Regions from separate parts of the Candidatus Njordibacter sp. Uisw_002 genome, predicted to be linked through region 4. Evidence: predicted binding sites of a transcription regulator. Region 4 holds the regulator's gene; each other region holds the start of a gene.
The links. The regulator sigma-54, encoded in region 4, starts transcription at its own class of promoters, with help from an activator protein. The targets are predictions, from matches to a motif close to ANTGGCATNNANNTTGCTNT.

Region 1: the regulator sigma-54 is predicted to act here: its motif matches at 1,878-1,897, upstream of ABXT42_RS07105 (ammonium transporter).
Region 2: the regulator sigma-54 is predicted to act here: its motif matches at 1,888-1,907, upstream of glnA (glutamate--ammonia ligase).
Region 3: the regulator sigma-54 is predicted to act here: its motif matches at 1,443-1,462, upstream of ABXT42_RS09170 (CmpA/NrtA family ABC transporter substrate-binding protein).

Annotation. Positions count from the first base shown of each region.
Region 1 is NZ_CP159832.1:1,487,089-1,490,300, reverse strand. Features, by position in the region: gene ABXT42_RS07115 (FAD-dependent oxidoreductase) at 1-139, shown strand, start outside; gene ABXT42_RS07110 (hypothetical protein) at 132-443, shown strand; gene ABXT42_RS07105 (ammonium transporter) at 530-1,789, opposite strand; gene ABXT42_RS07100 (Ppx/GppA phosphatase family protein) at 2,078-3,010, shown strand; gene ABXT42_RS07095 (ABC transporter ATP-binding protein) at 3,125-3,212, opposite strand, start outside.
Region 2 is NZ_CP159832.1:209,089-212,300, reverse strand. Features, by position in the region: gene typA (translational GTPase TypA) at 1-1,514, opposite strand, end outside; gene glnA (glutamate--ammonia ligase) at 1,993-3,212, shown strand, end outside.
Region 3 is NZ_CP159832.1:1,921,096-1,924,307, forward strand. Features, by position in the region: gene ABXT42_RS09160 (LysR substrate-binding domain-containing protein) at 1-41, opposite strand, end outside; gene ABXT42_RS09165 (TauD/TfdA dioxygenase family protein) at 168-989, shown strand; gene ABXT42_RS09170 (CmpA/NrtA family ABC transporter substrate-binding protein) at 1,697-3,085, shown strand; gene ABXT42_RS09175 (ABC transporter permease) at 3,185-3,212, shown strand, end outside.
Region 4 is NZ_CP159832.1:656,086-659,297, forward strand. Features, by position in the region: gene ptsN (PTS IIA-like nitrogen regulatory protein PtsN) at 1-390, opposite strand, end outside; gene ABXT42_RS03180 (RNA polymerase factor sigma-54) at 423-1,907, opposite strand; gene lptB (LPS export ABC transporter ATP-binding protein) at 1,973-2,698, opposite strand; gene lptA (lipopolysaccharide transport periplasmic protein LptA) at 2,743-3,212, opposite strand, start outside.

The DNA.
Region 1 (3,212 bases), 830 kb from region 4:
TCATACTTTAGAGCTGGTATCACCCCACAGGCATATAGGACGTGAAGTAGGGGGACGTAAACTTCCCACATTACTTACGAGGTTTATACTCATTGAATGCCAGCATCACACCAGACTGGGAGCTAGTAAAGGTGATTAAACAAGGCGTTGGATTAGAGGCCACCTTGTGGAATGAATACAGCAACCTCTACCAAACACGTAGGGTAGACCAAGTGGTGGTAGAAAATGGCACTTTGGCCAATGATGAATTATTTCATGAGTTGTTGCCCATGAGTCGTAATTTAGGTGAAGTAGATTTTGAAGGGTTAAGAAGAAACCAACCTCAGCTATTAACGCTTAATGAGAAGGGTAAGTACCACTTGTATCGCATTGGTGATGCTTGGGCGGGGCGTAATGTACATGCCGCACTTTATGATGCTTTGCGTTTGTTAAAAGATTATTAAAAAACGCATAAAAGGCAATTAAAAAAACTAACAAAAGGCAGTGATACCTTTTGTTAGTTTTGATGGTTTTTAGTGTCTACTCAAATCTACCGTTTGGTGAATTCTGGGTAGGCTTCAATACCACATTCTGAAATATCTACACCAGCATATTCATCTTCTTTACTCACGCGTAAACCAAACACTTGCTTGATGATAAACCAGACGATAAAGCTGGCTCCAAATACCCAAACAAAGATAGTGGCTGCACCAATCAATTGACCCGTAAATGTAGCTGCTGAGTTGGTCACAGGCACTAACATCAAGCCTAGTAAACCAGCACTACCGTGTACTGAAATAGCACCTACAGGGTCATCTAGTCTTAGTTTGTCTAGGGCTAAGATACTAAATACTACTAATACACCACCTAACGCGCCAAAAAGACTGGCTTCAAGTGCTGTGGGAGTAGATGGCTCTGCGGTAATAGTAACCAGGCCTGCTAGAGCGCCGTTGAGCATCATGGTTAGATCAGCCTTGCCAAACTTCAAGCGAGCTACAATAAGGGCTGCGATGGCGCCTGCTGCAGCGGCTGCGTTGGTGTTAAGAAACACCATGGCTACAGAGTGAGCAGAGTTGATGTCACCAAGCTTAAGCACAGAACCACCGTTAAAGCCAAACCAACCCATCCACAAAATAAATGTGCCTAAGGTTGCCATGGGTAGGTTTGCACCAGGGATAGCTTTAATTTCGCCATTAGGGCCATACTTGCCAATACGTGCACCCAACAAAAGCACTCCTGCTAGAGCTGCTGCAGCGCCTGCCATGTGCACAATGCCTGAGCCAGCAAAGTCTGAAAAACCAAGTTCGCCAAGATTGTACCAGCCAAATACGTCTTCACCATTCCAAGTCCAAGCGCCTTCCATAGGGTAGATGAATCCAGTCATCACCACGGCAAAGGCTAAAAATGACCAGAGCCTCATACGTTCAGCTACTGCGCCAGACACAATAGACATAGCGGTGGCAACAAATACAACCTGAAAGAAAAAATCTGAAGCTGAAGAATATACTGAAGCACCACCAAAACCTTCGGCGGCAGAATCGGCTAACACTTGCGCAGAATCAATGGTGTGGATGTCTCCTAAAAGCCAGCCCCCACCATACATAATTTGATAACCCATGATCAGATACATGGCACAAGCAATAGAATATAGCGCAAAGTTCTTTGTAAGAATTTCTGTGGTGTTTTTACCACGTACTAAGCCTGCTTCAAGCATAGCAAAACCTGCAGCCATCCACATTACTAAGGCGCCACAAATTAAAAAGTAAAACGTGTCCAGGGCAAACTGGAGTTCATATAGGTTATTTTCCATGAGGTTCTCGTTAAGTAGTTGTGATTACTAACCTCACTATTGCTATAATCGTGCCAAATTTATAATTACGATATAAATCATATACTTATGATTAAATTATATTCTATTGTATTTCTTCGGATAACGTTTTTGGTGCGTTTAGAATAATTAGTCGGTGGCTTTGCACTAGTTTGGCGCAATCAATAGAAATCTAATATTAAGGCTTCGTATGATCAAACTAATAAGTATAATTGGCCTATGAATAATTGTTTGATACACTGATAAATCATACTTTTTGGATGACTAACTTTGACTTATTTAGCCGCTGCCATCGACCTTGGTTCTAATAGTTTTCACGTGACTGTAGTAGATACTAGTCACGTGCCTTATAGGGTGGTGAGTAGGATTGGAGAAAAGGTTCAATTAGCAGCAGGTTTAAATGAGCACAACGTTTTAAGTCAAGAATCTATTGAAAGGGGGCTAGATTGTCTTGTGCGTTTGGCCCCTATGCTTGAAAAAGTATCGCCCAAACACCGTTTTGTAGTGGCCACTAATACCTTACGGGTAGCACAAAATAGAGCTGATTTTATTACTGCAGCAAACGTGATATTGGGCGCAGATATAAACGTACTTAGTGGTGAAGAAGAGGCTGCATTAATTTTTACTGGAGTCACCAGTGACCTAGCCATTGCACCCCACAAACCCTTTGAAAAGCTAGTGATTGATATAGGTGGTGGTAGCACTGAGCTTGTGCTGGGTAAAAATAGTCCAAATCAATTACAAAGTTTCCCAATGGGATGCGTGGCTTTTAGTCATGATTATTTCCCACAACGCAAAATTAATAATGCCCATCTCCAAAATGCCATTGAGGCAGCTCAGGCTATTATAGAGTCATCTAAATCAAATTCCTTAGGCGCCTCAGAAACTATTTGGAGTGGATGGCAGGTGTGTATTGGTTCATCTGGCACCATGAAGGCATTAATCGCACTGAGCGCACTAGAAGAGGGCGGTATGGCTTATCTAAATAGGGCATCAATGGCAAACATAGAGCAGCAGTTGTTAGCTTTTGATTATTTAGATGATGTGAGTATTGAAGGAGTGCGAGTAGATCGCGGTGAAGTGTTGCCTGCAGGCTATGCCATACTCATGGGCATCATGCGCAGCTTAAACTTAGATCGGATTTATTTTTCTACCGGGGCTTTACGTGAAGGCGTGTTGCTAAAGGCTTTACAAGAGAAGTAATAAAAGACAAGAAGTCATTTAATAGTTAAGGCAAATGGCTAAGTCAAAGGTTAGTCTAAAGCTTACCTAGGCAATGTGGTCATTGGCCTAGGTAAGGTTATATTAAACGCAGTATTAAACCGCTAGATACTCTTCACGAAGTGCTTTGTTATCCAACACTTCTTGAGCTGTACCAGTAAACACTATCTCACCAGAATCGATG
Region 2 (3,212 bases), 450 kb from region 4:
TGTAAGTTAAACAAAGCAAAAGCTAAGATCTTGCCTTTAACCATAGACACTAATACACCCTTCTCACGCTCAGCTAGAGCACCTTGTTTCACTTGACCATAGTGGTCAAACACAGAAGTCATTACACCACTGCCAGAAGTTAAGGTTAAGAACTGACCTCGAAAGCCAATCAAACCGCGTGAAGGAATAATAAACTCTAAACGAGTGCGGCCTTTACCATCTGGTTCCATGTTAGTCATTTCCGCTTTACGGCGACCCATTTCTTCCATCAAAGAACCCTGGTGCTGATCTTCACAATCGATCAATACTGATTCGTATGGCTCCATCTTCACGCCATCTACTTCTTTTTCGATAACCTGTGGACGGCCTACACCCATCTCAAAACCTTCACGACGCATGGCTTCAATTAACACTGACAAGTGCAACTCACCACGGCCTGACACTACGAAACGATCTGGCGAGTCGCCTGGCTCAACACGCAAAGCAACGTTATGAATTAACTCACGATCTAAACGGTCGCGGATGTTGCGACTGGTTACAAATTTTCCGTCTAAGCCAGCAAACGGTGAATCGTTCACTTGAAAGGTCATAGATACGGTTGGTTCATCAATGCTTAGAGCAGGTAATGCTTCAACATGATCTGGGTGACAAATCGTATCAGAAATATTAAGCCCATCTATACCTGTAACACAAACGATATCGCCCGCTTGAGCTGTGGCTACATCAATACGCTCAAGGCCCATATAACTCATTACATTTTGTAGCTTAGCTGCACGCACCTTGCCATCAGATGCAACGACTTTGATTTGCTGACCTACTTTCATGCTACCGCGTTTAATACGGCCTACACCGATAACGCCAACATAGCTTGAGTAGTCAAGGGCAGAAATTTGCATCTGCAAAGGACCTTCAAGATCTACATTGGGAGACTTAACATTTTCAACTAATGATTCAAACAGTGGCGTCATATCATCAGCCATGTTGTCCGGCGATGTACCAGCGATGCCATTAATGGCAGAGGTGTACATTACAGGGAAGTCTAACTGCTCGTCTGTGGCACCTAAAGAGTCAAACAAGTCAAACACTTGATCCATAACCCAATCAGGACGTGAGCCAGGACGGTCAATTTTGTTGATTACTACGATTGGGCTAAGGCCCTGCTGAAATGCCTTTTGCGTCACAAAACGTGTTTGTGGCATCGGGCCATCTACAGCATCAACCAATAACAACACACAATCTACCATAGATAAAACACGCTCAACTTCACCACCAAAATCGGCGTGCCCTGGTGTGTCTACGATGTTGATATGGTAACCGTTCCAGCTTACAGCGGTGTTTTTTGCTGTAATGGTAATACCGCGCTCTTTTTCTTGGTCGTTAGAGTCCATAAGGCGTTCAGTGCCTTGGTCACGACGATCTAGGGTGCCGGATTGTTCTAGCAACTTGTCTACCAGGGTGGTTTTACCATGGTCTACGTGGGCTACAATCGCCACATTTCTTAACTTTTCGATCATCTCACTACTCCAAACGGCCTCAATAGAACACGGCCAAGATACGTATGGGCGCGACTTGAGTGCAGCGCCAAAAAAATGCAGCGCGAATTATAGCAAAACTAACCAGACAACACAGCACTTAAGGTGCAAACAAGGAGGTTATTTCTTTGAGATTTGTGTTTTTTTAAATATCGCACTAGTATGGTGCAATATTGGTTTAAAAGTGACTCCTTTTAGTGCAAAATACCTAAACAAAAACATCTGGCTCATAGCGTTTTTGAAAAAAAATACAATAACTCATAGTAAATAGAGTAATCGACTAAAAAAATCATGGAATAATATCCAAAATGGCGCAGATTAGTCTTTTTTTACGCTTTGAAGAAATTAAAGCAAAGTTGGCACGCGCGTTGCTATACTATAACTAGTAATGCCAGCTCATCCGCTGGTAACCGAACATGTAACCCACTGGCACTAAGCTGGTTTTTATTGGAGAGACTCTATGTCTGCAAATACCATTAAGATGATCGAAGACAGCGAAGCACGCTGGGTCGATTTACGTTTCACTGACACCAAAGGCAAAGAGCACCACGTGACCATTCCGGCTCGCGTTGTAGATGAAGATTTCTTTTCTGAAGGCCAAATGTTTGACGGCTCATCAATTGCTGGCTGGAAAGGCATTAACGACTCCGATATGATCATCATGCCTGATGATAGTTCTGCAGTACTAGATCCATTCACCGAACAAACTACTGTAAATGTGCGTTGTGACGTTATTGAGCCTGCCACCATGCAAGGCTATGATCGTGATCCGCGCTCAGTTGCAGCCCGAGCTGAAGAATACCTAAAATCTACAGGCATCGGCGACACTGCCTTCTTTGGCCCAGAGCCAGAGTTTTTTGTATTTGATGATGTTAAGTGGAAAGCCGATATGCAAGGCGCCATGTACGAAATCAATTCTGAAGAAGCAGCTTGGCAGTCTAACGCAACTATTGAAGGCGGCAACACTGGCCACCGCCCAGGCATTAAGGGTGGTTATTTTCCAGTACCTCCAGTGGACTCATCTCACGACATGCGTGGCGCAATGTGCGATGCCATGGAAGCGATGGGCGTTGAAGTTGAAGTACATCATCATGAAGTGGCAACCGCTAACCAAAACGAAATTGGCACACGGTTCAACACGCTAATCCGCAAGGCTGACGAAGTACAGATTATTAAATACTGCGTACACAATGTTGCCCACGCCTACGGCAAGACCGCTACCTTTATGCCTAAGCCAATTGTTGGTGACAACGGTTCTGGCATGCATGTGCATCAGTCTATTGCGAAAGATGGCGTTAACCTTTTTGCTGGTGACGGCTATGGTGGCTTGTCAGATATGGCTTTGTATTATATCGGCGGCATCATTAAGCACGCTAAAGCTCTTAACGCGTTTACCAACGCCTCTACTAACGCTTACAAGCGTTTAGTTCCAGGTTTTGAAGCTCCTGTTATGCTAGCTTACTCAGCTCGTAACCGCTCTGCGTCTATTCGTATACCCTATGTAAGTAACCCACGCGGTCGTCGCGTAGAAGTGCGCTTCCCTGACCCCACTGCTAACCCATACTTGTGCTTTGCAGCATTGCTAATGGCAGGCCTTGACGGCATCCAGAACAAGATCCACCCAGGCGATGCAGCTGATAAGGATTTGTATGACCTTCCAGCAGAAGAAGCAGCGGCTAT
Region 3 (3,212 bases), 1.2 Mb from region 4:
AATAAGCTTTGTGCCGAAGGCATAAACTCTTTTAATAACATTAGCACACCTAATACTTACCATTAAATTCTGACTAGTTTACACCGTTATCTGTGATGTTAGAATACTGGCATTAAATCACGTATGTTCTATCAAACATAAGCATAATAAGCCGAGCATTAACTAACATGAAGATTGAAAAAATCACGCCAGCTATTGGCGCCGAAATATCCGGCATTAGCCTTAATAATCTTAGTGCACAAGAATGTGATGATATTTATGCTGCGCTGATTGAGCACAAGGTGATATTTTTCCGTGATCAAGACCTCACGCCTCAAGCGCATATCGATTTCGCCAAAAGTTTTGGCGAGCCTGAGCCACCTCACCCCATTTACCCAAGCGTTGCAGGCTATGACAACATTGTTTTACTAAAAACTGGCCCAGACAGCAAGCCAGATGCCAATGACTGGCACAAAGACATGACCTTTAAAGCAAACCCTCCGTTTACCAGCATTTTGCATGCTGTAAACGTGCCTGATGTAGGTGGGGACACGCTTTGGGCCAACACTAATACAGCCTACAATGCGCTTCCCAAAATGTGGCAAGACTACCTAGCCGATAAAGACGCCATACACGACATAGGCACCTTTAGAAATGACCTTTACGCCAAAGGTGGTATAGAGGCGGTCAATAATGGGCTTAAAAATACGGGCTCTGCAGTGCATAAAATCGTGGGCACTCACCCTGTCACTGGGCTTAAGTACCTTAATATTAATCAGTCATTTACGCGCCATATCATGGGTGAAGTACAAGGTGAGAGTGACCGAATTTTGCAATTTTTGTATCTGCATATGGCCAAGCCCGAGTTTCAGGTGCGCTTACGCTGGCGTAACAACACTGTAGCGATGTGGGACAACCGTATTACTCATCACTACGCCATTTCAGACTATTTACCCAAAATACGCCACATGCAACGCGTGACTGTGCTAAACGACAAGCGTGAGTCTTAGTATTTGACAGAATATTTTTGACACAGATTTGAATAAAAAATCACTTCTAAGTGCTGAGCAAGATGCTATTGATATAAGTATTAACCCTATCATTACTCCAGCCACAACTGAGCTCAAGTTCTTTGAGCCTCCAAGCAGAATTCAAAAACCATATCGGGCTAAGTATTCCTCAGTAACAGCCCCACTTAAATGACTACGCAAGAGCTTTCATTTATCTAGCGTTTGGTTTAAACGGCGCCTTACTTTGCGAAGATACACAATTGGCAGAAATGTCCTATTTAGAGTTAGCTACAAAGTTGAACAAGCTAAGCTTGGACCTATGAACTAAGTGAATCAATTAAACTCTCGTGACCTCATGCTAGATGCTCAAGCACCGATTTTGAAAGGCTAGTTTTTTATTTTCGCACAATAACGGTGCGAGCATGCCGCTTTTTCAGTCATGAATCTATACCCATGTTCATACCTTTTGCTTTATTAATCATCGCCTTCTAAGGCCTTGGTTATACATTGAGCCCTGTAAAATCAACACAAAGTCAGCTAATTTCCCCCGCAAAGCTAAACTGGCACAGTTATTGAAAGAGTATGTGTTATGCAGAGTAATCTTACTGTGCTACCCAACCCAAAAGGCTGGGTGATGTAGCCCGCATACACACGATACCTTTAGCTTATGCGAGCTTTTTTGCGTTATTTATATTAGGGGCATACCTATGAACACAGCTATAACACACAGAGTCAAACGCAGTTTAGTTCTCGCCATTAAAACACTAGGTGCTGCTAGCCTACTTATCGGCACACCCATTGCACACGCTGCACTGGGCGAACCAGAAAAAGACGAACTCACGTTTGGTTTTATCAAACTCACTGACATGGCGCCCATCGCAATTGCCTATGAAAATGGTTACTTCGAAGACGAAGGCCTTTATGTCACTATTGAAGCACAGGCTAACTGGAAAGTCCTTTTAGATGGCGTGATCGACGGCAAATTAGACGGCGCACATATGCTTGCTGGCCAGCCGCTTGCAGCTACCATCGGCTACGGTACCAAAGCACATATTGTGACCCCGTTTAGCATGGACCTTAATGGTAATGCGATTACTGTCTCTAACGATATCTGGGCACAAATGAAGCCCAATATACCCACAGAAAATGGCAAGCCCGTTCACCCCATCAAGGCAGATGCTATGAAGCCAATTGTTGACAAATATAACGCTGAGGGCAAGCCATTTAATATGGGCATGGTATTCCCAGTGTCCACCCACAATTATGAATTACGCTATTGGTTAGCCGCAGGTGATATCCACCCAGGTTTCTATGCCCCACATAAGGGTGACACAAGTGGCACCATAGACGCTCAGGCATTGTTATCAGTAACCCCACCGCCACAGATGCCAGCGACTCTGGAAGCCGGCACTATCTTAGGCTACTGTGTAGGTGAGCCATGGAATCAACAGGCTGTGTTTAAAGGTATTGGAGTGCCAGTAGTGACTGATTATGAAATCTGGAAAAACAACCCAGAAAAAGTGTTTGGCATGACCAAAGAGTTTACCGAAAAATACCCAAATACCACTGCCCGTGTTGTTAAAGCTTTATTACGCGCTGCCAAATGGCTAGATGCAAAGGACAACGCTAATCGCCCTGCAGCCGTCAAAATTCTCTCCCAAAGTAACTATGTGGGTGCCGACTACGAAGTGATTGCCAATAGCATGACTGGGACATTTGAATACGAAAAAGGCGACAAACGTTCAGTGCCTGACTTCAACGTATTCTTCCGTTACTTTGCTACTTTCCCTTACTACTCAGATGCTGTTTGGTACCTGACTCAAATGCGCCGCTGGGGACAGATCTCAGAGCCTAAATCTGATCAGTGGTACTTCGATGTTGCCGCCAGTGTTTATCGTCCTGATATTTATAAAAAGGCAGCACTTGAGTTGATAGAGGAAGGGACGATGACAGCCGCTGACTTCCCTGAGTTTGACTCAGAAACAGGTTTTCGTTCACCACAAAAACATTTTATCGACAATATAGTGTATGACGGTACCGCCCCAAATACCTATCTCAAGAAATTTCCAATTGGCCTAAAAGACGAGACTCTCTAAGTCCTTAAATAGCCCATAAAAGCTGGCAACCTGCAAAGGTTGTCTGCTTTTGGAACAAATGTTATCCCCGCACACTCCGTCAAAAGGAAATCCAGTAACATGTTAGCCAAGCTTCAACAGCTACAAA
Region 4 (3,212 bases):
TCGAAATTCAGCTTGGCCAAAGCATCCTGCTAAGGTGGCTAAAATTTGTAGGTGCTCGTCGGTGGCTTCAAGAGGCACTAAAAGCACAAACAATAAATCTACCGGCTGCTGGTCTATGGCATCAAAATCTACGGCGTTAGTTAACCTGACTAACGCACCAGTGACATGGGTGCAACTGGCTAAGCGGCAATGAGGTATTGCGATGCCATCACCAAATCCGGTGCTACCCAATTTTTCGCGGGTGATTAGCGCATTAAATAGTTCTTTGCTATCAAAATCGCTCATTTGGTCGCTTAGCCACTGGCTTATCGACTCTAGGGTGCGTTTTTTGCTAGCGCACGCTAAATCAGAGAGCGTGCGTTTTGGAGTGAGAATGTCACTGATATTCATATGGTTTTATTAAACCTGTTTATGGTGTGGGCTCAATTGAGGCGTTTACGTTCATTGGAAGGAGGGATGTTCATACTTTCTCTATATTTGGCGATAGTTCTTCGGGCTACATTAATGCCTTGAGATTCCAGCATATCAGTTAGTTTTGAGTCGCTTAAGGGTTTACGTGTTGATTCAAGCGCGATGAACTTTTTAATAATTGCCCTTATGGCCGTAGATGAACACTCTCCGCCACTTGCGGTAGCTACGTGACTAGAAAAGAAATATTTTAACTCAAAAATACCTCTAGGTGTGTGCATATATTTTTGGGTAGTTACACGAGAAATAGTAGATTCGTGCATTTCCACGTGCTCTGCTACTTCTGCTAGCACTAAAGGTTTCATTTCTTCTTCGCCATGCTCTAAAAATTTTTGTTGTATTTCACAAATACGAGCAGACACCTTAAGCAACGTCTCATTTCGGCTTTCAAGGCTTTTTATAAACCAGCGAGCTTCTTGTAAGTGATTTTTTATATAACTTTTGTCACTAGCGTTGCCGCTGCCTCCAAAATTAGCATATTGTTGATTGATTCTTATCTTTGGTGCGCAATTGGGGTTTAATGAAACTTTCCACACCTTGTCAATTTTTTGTACCATGACGTCTGGAATTACATAGTCTGCCTGACTTGAGGCAATGCTAACGCCTGGTTCTGGTTGAAGTTGAGTGATTAATTCAACAATATGAACTAATTCGGTTTCTTTATAGCCTGAACGGCGTCTTAAGGTGCTGTAGTCGTGGCTACCCAGCAGATCTAGGTATTTGTCTACGATGGCAATCGCACCTTCTCGCCAAGGGGTATCAGTTGGCGAATATTTTAACTGAATAAGCAGGCATTCTCTTAGGTCTTGCGCAGCAACACCTATAGGGTCAAATTGTTGAATCAGAGTTAATACTGCTTGAGTCTCATACTCTTCAATAACATCTTGCTCTTGCTGAATTAAGTTGCCATTAATGCCTTGTGTAATCTCGCTTAGAGTTTGACTTAGGTAACCTCGTTCATCTACAGCATCAATAATACTAGCTCCGATAAACTGATCGATATCACTTAAGCGGCTAACATTTAGTTGCCACTCAAGGTGTTCTTGTAGGCTTGGCTCGTGGCTATTGTGGGCGTCAAAGTCAAACTCGTCCGCATGACCAGTAGCGGGTGTAGTGGAACTTTGGTATATATCATCCCATGAGCTGTCAGTGGCAAGCTCGACTGGGATTTCCTCATGCCAGTCACTGTCAGCTAGCTGCTCATCTGTAAGTTGGTCATTGGATTTATCGTCTGGCGTGATGACGTCATCTAAATTTGAGGCGTCAGTTTCTGCCTGCTCAAACTCTTCTTCTAATTCTAGTAGGGGATTAGAGTCTAAGGCTTGTTGGATTTCTTGTTGGAGGTCTAAAGTTGAAAGTTGCAGTAAACGAATTGCTTGTTGCAACTGTGGTGTCATTGACAGTTGTTGATTCACTTTGAGTTGCAAAGAAGCTTTCATAGTTATACTAATTCATTGCTACTAAAAAGTTGTTTGATAGACCTTTGGCTTTGCTCTTGTTAAAGCTATAGGTTGAAATCGTCACCTAAGTATACCTCTCTTACTTGTTTATTCGCTAATATATCACTACTGGTTCCGTGGGCTAAAATGTAGCCTTCACTGACGATGTAAGCTAAGTCACAAATATCTAATGTCTCTCTTACGTTATGGTCAGTGATCAACACGCCAATGCCCTTATCTTTCAACTGCTTAATAATGTGTTTGATGTCTTTTACTGATATGGGGTCTACTCCCGCAAAGGGCTCATCTAGCAAAATAAATTGGGGTTCACTCGCTAAAGCACGAGCAATCTCAACCCTACGTCGTTCACCGCCTGATAAACTTAGACCAAGACTATCTCGAATATGAGTAATGTTAAACTCTGACAAAAGGACTTCTAGCTTTTCAAGACGTTGTGTTTTTGTAAGGTTTTTTTGGGTTTGCAATATGGCTAAGATATTTTGTGCTACGCTAAGCTTGCGAAATACTGAGGCTTCCTGGGGTAAATAGCCGATACCTTTGCGGGCCCTTCCATGCATAGGCTCATTAGAAATATTTTCTTGATTAATAAATATTTGCCCACGATCCGCTTGCACCAAACCCACTATCATATAAAAACAAGTGGTTTTCCCAGCACCGTTTGGCCCAAGTAGCCCCACCACTTGACCCGCTTCAATACGAATGTTGACGTCTTTTACAATAGCGCGCTTATTGTATGATTTAGCAAGGTTTTTTGCTTCTAATGTAGCTATCTTGTTAAGCATGTGTGGGTGTTGATCTTCTTTTTAAGTGGATATTAGTTAGCGTTAGGTAAAAATATCATATTAACTCGTTTACCTTTACCACCGGAGGCTTTTACACTGTCCTTGGGCATATCAAACAGGATTTGATGCCCGCTAAATTGGTTGCCTTGTTGAATGAGTTTGGCGCGACCTAATAGAGTTAAGAACTCAGTGTTAACTTGAAAATCAATGCTCTCACCCCACGCTTCCATCACTTCACTTTGACCTGTTGCGTTAGGTTCTGATTGCTGACTCATATAGGCCAAGCCGTCATGGTGGCCATCTGTGGCTAACATCGTATCTATGCCATCATCGTTAAAGGTAACTTTAACCGTAGAGGCTTCAATTTTTATTGAGCCTTGGGTAATAATGACATTGCCAGAGTATATTGAAAAACCCTCACCTTCATTAAGTTCAGCTTGATCAGCTGCAATTTCCAACGGTTGTTGGCGGTCGCTATCAAGGGCCCAAGATAATGGACTTG